DNA from 3 places in the Pseudomonas abieticivorans genome. Region 1 is predicted to be linked to each of the others. Evidence: riboswitches for the same ligand, from Rfam matches in the RefSeq annotation. Region 1 holds a riboswitch; each other region holds the start of a gene.
The links. A riboswitch is a leader RNA that binds a small molecule or an ion and turns the genes downstream of it on or off. The one in region 1 is predicted to bind cobalamin.
Positions count from the first base shown of each region.

Region 2: linked by a shared signal. The riboswitch ahead of cobO (cob(I)yrinic acid a,c-diamide adenosyltransferase) and the one ahead of cobW (cobalamin biosynthesis protein CobW) in region 1 are both predicted to bind cobalamin.
Region 3: linked by a shared signal. The riboswitch ahead of L9B60_RS03045 (ABC transporter substrate-binding protein) and the one ahead of cobW (cobalamin biosynthesis protein CobW) in region 1 are both predicted to bind cobalamin.

Region 1 covers NZ_CP094975.1:4,973,014-4,976,266, forward strand. The annotation lists gene L9B60_RS22670 (CbtA family protein) at 1-214, opposite strand, end outside; gene L9B60_RS22675 (CbtB domain-containing protein) at 226-411, opposite strand; cobalamin riboswitch at 508-701, opposite strand; cobalamin riboswitch at 990-1,189, shown strand; gene cobW (cobalamin biosynthesis protein CobW) at 1,286-2,350, shown strand; gene cobN (cobaltochelatase subunit CobN) at 2,354-3,253, shown strand, end outside.
Region 2 covers NZ_CP094975.1:3,938,858-3,942,110, reverse strand. The annotation lists gene L9B60_RS18100 (cobyrinic acid a,c-diamide synthase CobB) at 1-804, opposite strand, end outside; gene cobO (cob(I)yrinic acid a,c-diamide adenosyltransferase) at 801-1,412, opposite strand; cobalamin riboswitch at 1,552-1,777, opposite strand; partial or broken gene L9B60_RS18090 (PQQ-dependent sugar dehydrogenase) at 2,006-3,253, shown strand, end outside.
Region 3 covers NZ_CP094975.1:704,640-707,892, forward strand. The annotation lists gene hemB (porphobilinogen synthase) at 594-1,568, opposite strand; adenosylcobalamin (AdoCbl) riboswitch at 1,728-1,814, shown strand; gene L9B60_RS03045 (ABC transporter substrate-binding protein) at 1,857-2,888, shown strand; gene L9B60_RS03050 (FecCD family ABC transporter permease) at 2,885-3,253, shown strand, end outside.

The DNA of each region.
Region 1 (3,253 bases):
GCTGCCAGCCGTCTTCGGGCTCCCAGGCTTCTTCATCATGCTCATGGGCGGCAGGGGTGGCCTCGCTGTGCTCGTGCATCTGCATCGCCGGGGCCTTCTCGAAGGTTTCGGCCTTGAGAATCAGCGGCGCCACCCAAAAGCTTTGCAGCAGCGTCAACAGCAGGGCGGCGAGCAGGCCGGTGAAGCCGGCCGTCTGGGCAATTCGCTTGATCATCGGGTCGGCACTCAGTGGCACGGGAACGCGGAGCTGTGGCGGGTGTCATGGGCGGCGTTGTGCACCGCGGCGATGTGCGAGAAACCGGCAAAGTACACCAGGCACGCGCCGAGCACGGCAGCGCCAATGGCAGCGACCAGGCGTTGGCTTTGGGTGGTGGTGGTGGAGCCTGCGTGGCTGTGGGTAATAACGGACATGGCGTTCCCTCGTATCGTTTTCAGGACGACAGGGGGCGCAAAGATCTTGCGCGCAGCACGCCCGCAAGCTCTCAACAGCGCCCGCCCACCGCGGGTTGTCAATGGATTGATTGGGCCGGTCTCCGGGCTTGTGAGGGGCAATGTCATTGCCAGGCTGCATCACCTTCCCATGCCGAACTGCTGGCACAGTGGTACAGATGCATCGCTCACTTACCGTTGCGGGGGCAGCGCCGGACTTGACCGGCTTCCCGTTTCACCCTGTGAAGGGCACCCAAACGAAGGTGCAAGGAGAGCATGGGGCAGGGCGGGGAGTCAATGGTGCAGGGTTTTGGAGTGGCGGGCGGTGGATTCAAGTGTGGCTGAGACCGGCCGCCCGCGCGGCCTGTCGCAAGCAAGCTTGCTCCCACATCTTTTGCAACGTACTGCATTCTGATGGAGAGGCGTTGCCTGCCTTGGATAACTCTAATCCCACCGATAATGTGCGAGCAAGCTTGCTTGCGATAAGGCCGCGCGGCCGGCCGGTGGTGGCCGTTACCGAATCTCAAGCCAGCCCCCATTGACCTCCCCCCCACCACTGCGTAGCCTTGCACCTTCGAGGTTCTCGAGGGGCAACCCTTGAGCCAAGATGGGAACGCGGTTCAAGCCGCGGCTGCCCCCGCAACTGTAAGCGGTGAGGTGTTGGCAAGGCCACTGCGCTAGGCGCGGGAAGGCGCCGGCACGGCAGGCCTTGGGCCTGCGCACTGCGAGCCAGGAGACCTGCCTCGAACAAGTTTCTCACTACAACCGGGCGGGGTGATCCGGTGACGAACGCACCCGCGTGCCCAGCACTCGCGGTTCTCGTCGCGCATGCCCGCCCACCTGCCAAGGGCATCCGATGAAAACACTGGCCAAACTTCCCGTCACTATCGTTACCGGCTTCCTGGGCTCGGGCAAGACCACTTTGCTGCGCCACATGCTGGACAACGCCCAGGGCCGCCGCATCGCGGTCATCGTCAACGAATTCGGCGAGCTGGGCATCGACGGCGAGATCCTCAAGCAGTGCACCATCGGCTGCACCGAAGAAGAAGCCAATGGGCGTATCTTCGAGCTGGCCAACGGCTGCCTGTGCTGCACCGTGCAAGAAGAGTTTTTCCCGGTGATGCGCGAACTGGTGGCCCGCCGTGGCGACCTGGACCACATCCTGATCGAAACCAGCGGCCTGGCCCTGCCAAAACCTTTGGTGCAAGCCTTCCAGTGGCCGGAAATCCGCAGCGCCTGCACCGTGGACGCGGTGATCACCGTGGTCGATAGCCCGGCCGTGGCCGCCGGCACCTTCGCCGCCTTCCCCGACCAGGTCGATGCCCAGCGCAAGCTGGACCCCAACCTGGACCACGAGTCGCCGCTGCACGAATTGTTTGCCGACCAACTGGCCAGCGCCGACCTGGTCATCCTGAACAAGGCCGACCTGATCGATGCCGATGCGTTGGCTGCCGTGCGCGCCGAAGTCGCCGAAGAACTGCCGGCAGCGGTCAAGGTGATCGAAGCCAGCAGCGGTCGCCTGCCGCTGGAGGTGTTGCTGGGCCTGGGCGCCGAGTCCGAGGTGCACATCGACGGGCGCAAGACCCACCACGATCATCATGACGGCGACGATCATGACGACCACGATCACGACGCCTTCGACTCGATTTCCATCGAGCTGCCGCAAGCCGACGAAAGCCTGCTGCTCGATGCCCTGACCCAACTGGTGGTCAAGCACGGCATCTTGCGCGTGAAGGGCTTCGCCGCCATCCCGAACAAGCCAATGCGCCTGCTGATCCAAGGCGTGGGCACGCGTTTCGACAAGCACTTCGACCGCGCCTGGGCCGCCGACGAAACCCGCTCCACGCGTTTGGTGCTGATCGGCCAGGAACTGGACGCCGCCCTGCTGGAAAGCCAGCTGCGCGCTGCCCTGACCGTTTAAGCCATGCACTTACTGCGGACCCAACCCGGCGGTTTCGTACCCGACGACAGCATTGCCGACCTGGGGCAAACCCCGGCCGAGTTGGTCATCCTCTGCAGTGGCGACTCCCACCTGGCACTGTTGGCCGAAGCGGCCCGGCAGTTGCCAGACGATTACCCGACGCTGCGCCTGGCCAACCCCATGCAGGTGCAGAACCATGCCTCGGTCGACCTGTACGTCGACCAGGTGCTGCGCCACGCCAAGGTCATCCTGATTTCCCTGCACGGCGGCATCGGCTACTGGCGCTATGGCGTCGAGCAACTGGTGCAACTGGCCGAGCGCGGCGTGCAACTGATCCTGGTGCCGGGCGATGACCGCCCCGACCCCGAGCTGAGCGACCTGGGCACCGTGCCCAAGGCCGATGCCGAACGGCTGTGGCACTTTTTGCGTCAGGGCGGCATGGGCAACGCGTTGTCGTTGTTCAACTGCCTGGCCAGCGGTTTTCTCGGCCGCGACTACGCCTGGCAGGAACCCCAGGCCCTGCCGCGCACGGTGATCTACCACCCGCAAAAGCCACAGGCCGAACTCAGCGATTGGCAGCGCGACTGGCAACCCGGGCAAGCCGTGGTGCCGCTGCTGTTCTACCGCTCGCACCTGCAGGCGGCCAACACCGCCTTTGTCGATGTGTTTTGCGAGCGGCTGCAGCAGGCCGGGCTCAACCCCTTGCCGATCGCGGTCGCCAGCCTGAAGGAGCCGGGCTGCCTGAGCCTGGTCGAGGATTGGCTGGACCAGGTGCAGGCGGCGGTCATCCTCAACACCACAGGCTTTGCCCAGTCCAGCCCGGAAGCCCCGCACCTGCGGCCGTTTCGCCGGGATATCCCGGTGATCCAGGCCATTTGCGCCCAGGACAACCAGCCCGGTTGG
Region 2 (3,253 bases), 1.0 Mb from region 1:
TGATAGGTGCGCGCCCATCGCGGCCAAGAGGTCGAGACTGGCGCCGTAGGTAAAGGCGAAGGCTTCGTCGCGGGCAATGGCAATGCGCACGCCGGCCAACAATGGCTCGGCCGGCACCACGGTCGGCGCGGCGAAAGTCACGGCCGGCGGCAAGGCCACTTCGCAGCTCTCGGCCAACGCCGCCGCCGCGGCATCCAGGCGTACGTCCAGGTCATTCAGTTCGCTGGCCTGCACCAGGCCCAAGTGGCGGCTGGGCAGTTCGATACCCGTCTCGCGCGACAACGCGCCGTACCAGCGCAAGCCTTCAGTCAGGCTGCCTTCCAACAGTTGCGCGTGGCGCAGGGTGCCGACGCGGTTGGCCAGCACGCCGGCAAACGGCAGGTCTGGCTGGTAGCGCGCCAGCCCCAGGGCCAGCGCGCCAAACGTCTGGGCCATGGCGGTGCCGTCGATCACGCCCAACACGGGCACGCCAAAGTGGCGCGCCAGGTCGGCGCTGGACGGCGTGCCGTCAAACAGCCCCATCACCCCTTCGATCAGGATCAGGTCGGCCTCGCCGGCCGCCTCCCACAGCAACCGACGGCTTTCCTCGGCGCCCACCATCCACAGGTCCAGCTGATACACCGGGTGGCCGCTGGCACGTTCCAAAATCATGGGGTCGAGGAAGTCTGGGCCGCACTTGAACACGCGTACATTGCGGCCCTGGTTGCGATGCAAACGGGCCAGCGCCGCGGTGACGGTGGTCTTGCCCTGGCCAGACGCCGGTGCGGCAATCAGCACCGCCGGGCAATGTCGCGCATCACTCACAGCTCGATCCCTTTCTGGGCACGAATACCGGCCTGGAAGGCGTGCTTGAGCATGCCCATCTCGGTCACGGTATCGGCCAGCTCGATCATTTCAGGCTTGGCCCCGCGCCCCGTGACAATCACGTGTTGCATCGGCGGGCGCGCCTGCAAATCGGCCAGCACCTGGTCAAGGTCCAGGTAGCCGTGTTTGAGGGCGATGTTCAGTTCGTCGAGGATCACCAAGCCGATGCTCGGGTCGCGCAACAGCTGGCATGACACTTCCCAGGCCGCCTGCGCGGCGGCGATGTCGCGTTGGCGATCCTGGGTTTCCCAAGTAAAGCCTTCACCCATCACGTGGTAGCTGACCTGCTCGGGGAAGCGGCGGAAAAACAGCTCTTCGCCGGTGCTGTTGCGGCCCTTGATAAACTGCACCACGCCGCACTGTAGGCCATGGCCCATGGCCCTGGCCAGCATGCCGAAGGCCGAGCTGCTTTTACCCTTGCCGTTGCCGGTGAGCACCAGCATCAGCCCGCACTCGTTGGGCGAGTTGGCGATGCGTTCATCGATTATGGCTTTCTTGCGCAACATGCGCGCCACATGGCGCTCGTCACGTTCCTGGGATTCACTCATCGCAGCGCTCCGCTACACCTGCGCGCAGGGGGCATCGACGAGACACCGCTACCCGGCCGGGTGCAGCGCACAATCGTCAATGCCGCTCTCACCCGCGCGACAGAAGAATTGAAAAGGCCCACGGGCAATGCCAACGTGATGCCATCGAATGTCCCAGGCCGGTCTCCGGGCTCATGAGCGGGGCACACACACCCAGACCGCGCGCCTTCCCGGAACCATCCTGGCCCAGTGGCGCAATGCGCGGTATTGACTCATTTACCGTTGCGGGGGCAGCGCCGGGATCATCTGCATGGCAGGCTCACCGGCTTCCCTGTTTCACCCTGCCAGCTTCAACGCTACAAGGCACCTGGAACAACCCGCGAAGGGTAGAGGGTTGGGGGTGGAGCGTCAATTAAAGGCGCTCTGTAAGACCGCAAAGGTGAAGTGGCCTCCTCCCTCCGGCGTCGCTCAAGCGGATGACGGCCCGGGCGCTTGATGGGGCACACAATCAAGATCAAGAGCAGATCAGAGCAGGCAGGAAATTGGCTTGAACCTCCGAGCTGCGACACGTCTCTACTCTACATAACCCCAATGCGCACCCGGGAGCACCCGCTATGCACAAGACCCGCCTGGCCCTCGTCATCCTCACCACCGTCGCGCTTGGCGCCTGCGGGGAATCCTCCACGCTGTAAAGTTTCCGACGGCACCGGCCCCTCACCGCAGCTGCCGGCACCGAACAAAACCCTGATCCCCACCGTCAACATCGCCAACGCCGTTGGCTGGCCTCAAGGCGAGAAACCCCAGGCTGCGCAAGGCACCCAAGTGGACGCGTTCGCGGAAAACCTCGACCACCCACGCTGGCTGTACGTACTGCCTAACGGCGACGTGCTGGTGGCGGAAACCAACGCCCCGCCCAAGCCCGACGACAGCAAGGGCATCAAGGGCTGGGTGATGAAGACCGTGATGGGCAAAGCGGGCGCCGGCGTACCCAGTGCCAACCGCATCACCTTGCTACGGGACAAGGACGGTGATGGCGTGGCAGAAACCCGCACGGTGTTCCTGACCAATCTCAACTCACCGTTCGGCATGACCCTGGTCGGCAACGACCTGTACGTGGCCGACACCGATGCGCTGCTGCGCTTCCACTACGAGCCGGGCATGACCGCCATCAGTGGCACCGGCACCAAAGTGGTCGACTTGCCAGGCGGCACCCTCAACCACCACTGGACCAAAAACGTCATCGCCAGCCCCGACGGCAAAAAGCTCTACGTCACCGTGGGCTCCAACAGCAACGTCGGCGAAAACGGCCTGGACGCCGAGAAAGGCCGCGCGGCCATCTGGGAGGTGGACCCGGCCACCGGCCAGCACCGCATCTTCGCCTCCGGCCTGCGCAACCCCAACGGCATGGGCTGGGAGCCCACCAGCGGGCAATTGTGGACGTCGGTGAACGAGCGTGACGAAATTGGCAGCGACCTGGTGCCCGACTACATCACCTCGGTCAAGGATGGCGCCTTCTACGGTTGGCCCTTCAGCTACTACGGCCAGCACGTGGATGCCCGGGTTTCCCCGCAGAACCCGGAAATGGTCGCCAAGGCCATCGCTCCGGACTACGCCGTAGGCCCGCACACCGCGTCCATCGGCATGACCTTCGCCGAGGCCGACGGGTTGCCGGCACCGTTCAACCACGGCGCCTTCGTCAGCCAGCACGGCTCCTGGAACCGCAAACCGCACAGTGGCTACAAAGTGATCTTCGTGCCCTTCACTGCCGGTCGTCCGACCGGGCAGCCGGTCGATTTCCTGACCGGTTTCCTGGATGACAAGGAAGAGGCCATGGGGCGGCCAGTGGGCATCACCAGCGACCA
Region 3 (3,253 bases), 2.4 Mb from region 1:
ACGACGCGGTCTGTCTGAACCACCGTGGCGTACTTTTCGCGGATGAATCCGCTCCTACAGACGACCGCATACCCCTGTAGGAGCGGATTTATCCGCGAAGCACACGACGCGGTCTGTCTGAACCACCGTGGCGTACTTTTCGCGGATGAATCCGCTCCTACAGACGACCGCATACCCCTGTAGGAGCGGATTTATCCGCGAAGCACACGACGCGGTCTGTCTGAACCACCGTGGCGTACTTTTCGCGGATGAATCCGCTCCTACAGACGACCGCATACCCCTGTAGGAGCGGATTTATCCGCGAAGCACACGACGCGGTCTGTCTGAACCACCGTGGCGTACTTTTCGCGGATGAATCCGCTCCTACAGACGACCGCATCCCCCTGTAGGAGCGGATTTATCCGTGAAGCACACGACGCGGTCTGTCTGAACCACCGTGGCGTTCTTTTCGCGGATGAATCCGCTCCTACAGACGACCGCATCCCCCTGTAGGAGCGGATTTATCCGCGAAGCACACGACGCGGTCTGCCTGGACCACCGTGGCGATCCTTTCGCGGATGAATCGGGGCGTCGAGCCGCCGCTTCTACTGCAATCAGATCCCGTCGCGCGCCAGGTCCATGGCGAAGTAGGTGAAGATCAGGTCGGCGCCGGCACGCTTGATCGAGCCCAGGCTTTCGCGCACTACGCGGGCCTCGTCGATGGCGTCTACCTGGGCGGCGAATTTGATCATCGCGTATTCGCCGCTCACCTGGTAGGCGGCCAGCGGCAGGCGCGAGGCTTCGCGGATGTCGCGGATGATGTCCAGGTAGGCGCCCGCCGGCTTGACCATGATCACGTCGGCGCCTTCCTGCTCGTCCAGCAGCGATTCGCGCACCGCTTCGCGGCGGTTCATCGGGTTCATCTGGTAGCTTTTGCGGTTGCCCTTCAGCGCGCTGCCGCCGGCTTCGCGGAACGGGCCGTAGAGCGCCGAGGCGAACTTGGTCGAATAGGCCATGATCGAGGTATCGATAAAGCCTGCGGCATCGAGCGCGCTGCGAATGGCGCCGACCTGGCCATCCATCGCCGCCGACGGCGAGATGAAGTCGGCACCGGCACGGGCCGCCGCGACCGCCTGCTTGCCCAGGTTGACCAAGGTGGCGTCGTTGTCCACGTCGTGGCCGTGCAGCACGCCGCAGTGGCCGTGGCTGGTGTATTCGCAGAAGCAGGTGTCGGCCATGACCACCATCTCGGGCACGGCGTCTTTACAAATACGCGCCATGCGTGACACCAGGCCGTTTTCGTTCCAGGTGTCGCTGCCAGTGTCGTCCAGGTGGTGGGACACGCCAAAGGTCATCACCGACTTGATGCCGGCGCGGGCGTAGCGTTCGATTTCACTGGCCAGTTTGGACTCAGGGATACGCATCACGCCCGGCATGCTGGTGATGGGCACGAAGTCGTCGATTTCTTCTTCGACGAAAATCGGCAGCACCAGATCGTTGAGGGTGAATTCGGTTTCCTGGAACAAGCCGCGCAGGCTTTCGGAGCGGCGCAGGCGACGTGGGCGAACGCTGGGGAATTGGCTGGGCATCAGGGGCCTCCGATCAAATAGGCGCAGCTTATGCCTTGATGGGCCGCCAGGCCAGCCTTGATCGCCCAACAGGTTGTTGCAGGGGGCGCAACAATAGTTCGGCCAAGGGGGCGAAGCCCGTAGGCTTTTCGCGTATCGTATGCCCCGTATTTAATACATGCCTGTTGCAGGAAGCCGGTTGGAATCCGGCGCGGTCGCGCCACTGTGTTCGTCGTTTTACGGCGAAAGCCAGACCTTGCGGCAGGCCCCCTTCCCCCCTTACGGACGCGCCATCCCGGGAGCCGCTGCATGTTGATCCGCCGTCATTGCATTCGCCTGTTGTTTTGCACCCTCGCCGTTATCCTGCCCCTGAGCGAAAGCCAGGCGGCCACCCACTACCCGCTGACGGTGCAGAACTGCGGCCGCGAGGTGGTCATCCAGGCCAAGCCGCAACGCGCCGTCACCCTGGGCCAGGCCAGCACCGAGTTGCTGTTGTCGCTGGGCCTGGCGCCGCGCATGGTGGGCACCGGCGTGTGGTTCGGGCCGCTGCCGCCCGCGTTGCAGGCCGCAGGCGCCACGGTGCCGCGCCTGGCCAGCAATGCGCCAAGCTTTGAAGCGGTGGCCAAGGCCGCCCCCGACATCGTGCTGGCCCAGTACACCTACCACGTCGGCCCACAGGGCGAAGTGGCCACGCCAGAGCAGCTCGATGCCTTGGGCATCCCCTCCTACGTGTCGCCCAGCGACTGCCAGGGCAAGGGCCTGACGGCCACCTCCAACGCCGACGGTAGCCGCAGCCAGTTGTATTCCCTGGGCCTGGTGGAACAGGAAATCCATGAGCTGGCGCAGATCTTCGACGTGAAGGCTGCCGGCGATGCCCTGGTCGGGCAATTGCGCCAACGCGTCGCGCAAGCCGTCAAGACCGCCAACGCCCAGCCGCACGCGCCGTTGTCGGTGATGTATTGGTTCTCCAGCACGCGGCTGGAGGGCGACCCATGGGTGGCCGGCAAGAATGGCGCGCCTGGCTACATCAACCAGGTGCTGGGCCTGCACAACATCATCGACAGCGACGAAGAATGGCCTGGCGTGAGCTGGGAAACCATCGCTGCGCGCAACCCCGATGTGATCGTGGTGGCGCGCATGGACCGGCGCCTGTACCCCGCCGACGATGTCGAGAAAAAGCTGGCGTTCCTGCGTAGCGACCCGGTGACCCGCGAGCTCAAAGCGGTGCGCGACAACCACATCATCGTGGTGGACGCGCAGTCACTGAACCCGTCCATGAGCGTGGTCGATGCCATTGAACACATCGCCATCGGCCTGGGCACGTTCGGGAAAGCGCAGTGATTTCACGCTTCGCCGCAGAAAACGCCCGCGCCTGGCGCTGGCTGCTGGCCGTGCTGGCACTGCTGACGCTAAGCCTGTCGATCGCCTTGGCCGTGTCGCTGGGCGAAATGACCATCCCCCTCGGCGTGACGATCAAGGCGTTGCTCAATGGCCTGGGCCTGGGCGACTACCCGCTGCCGCGTATCCAGCAGGGGATCATCTGGGAGTACCGCCTGAGCCGCGCCCTGGCCGCCGCCTGCTGTGGCGCGGGCCTGGCGGTGTGCGGCGCAGTACTGCAGGCTTTGCTGCGCAACGCCCTGGCCGAGCCCTACGTGCTGGGCGTGAGTGCCGGCGCATCCACCGGCGCCGTGCTGGTGATGCTGTTG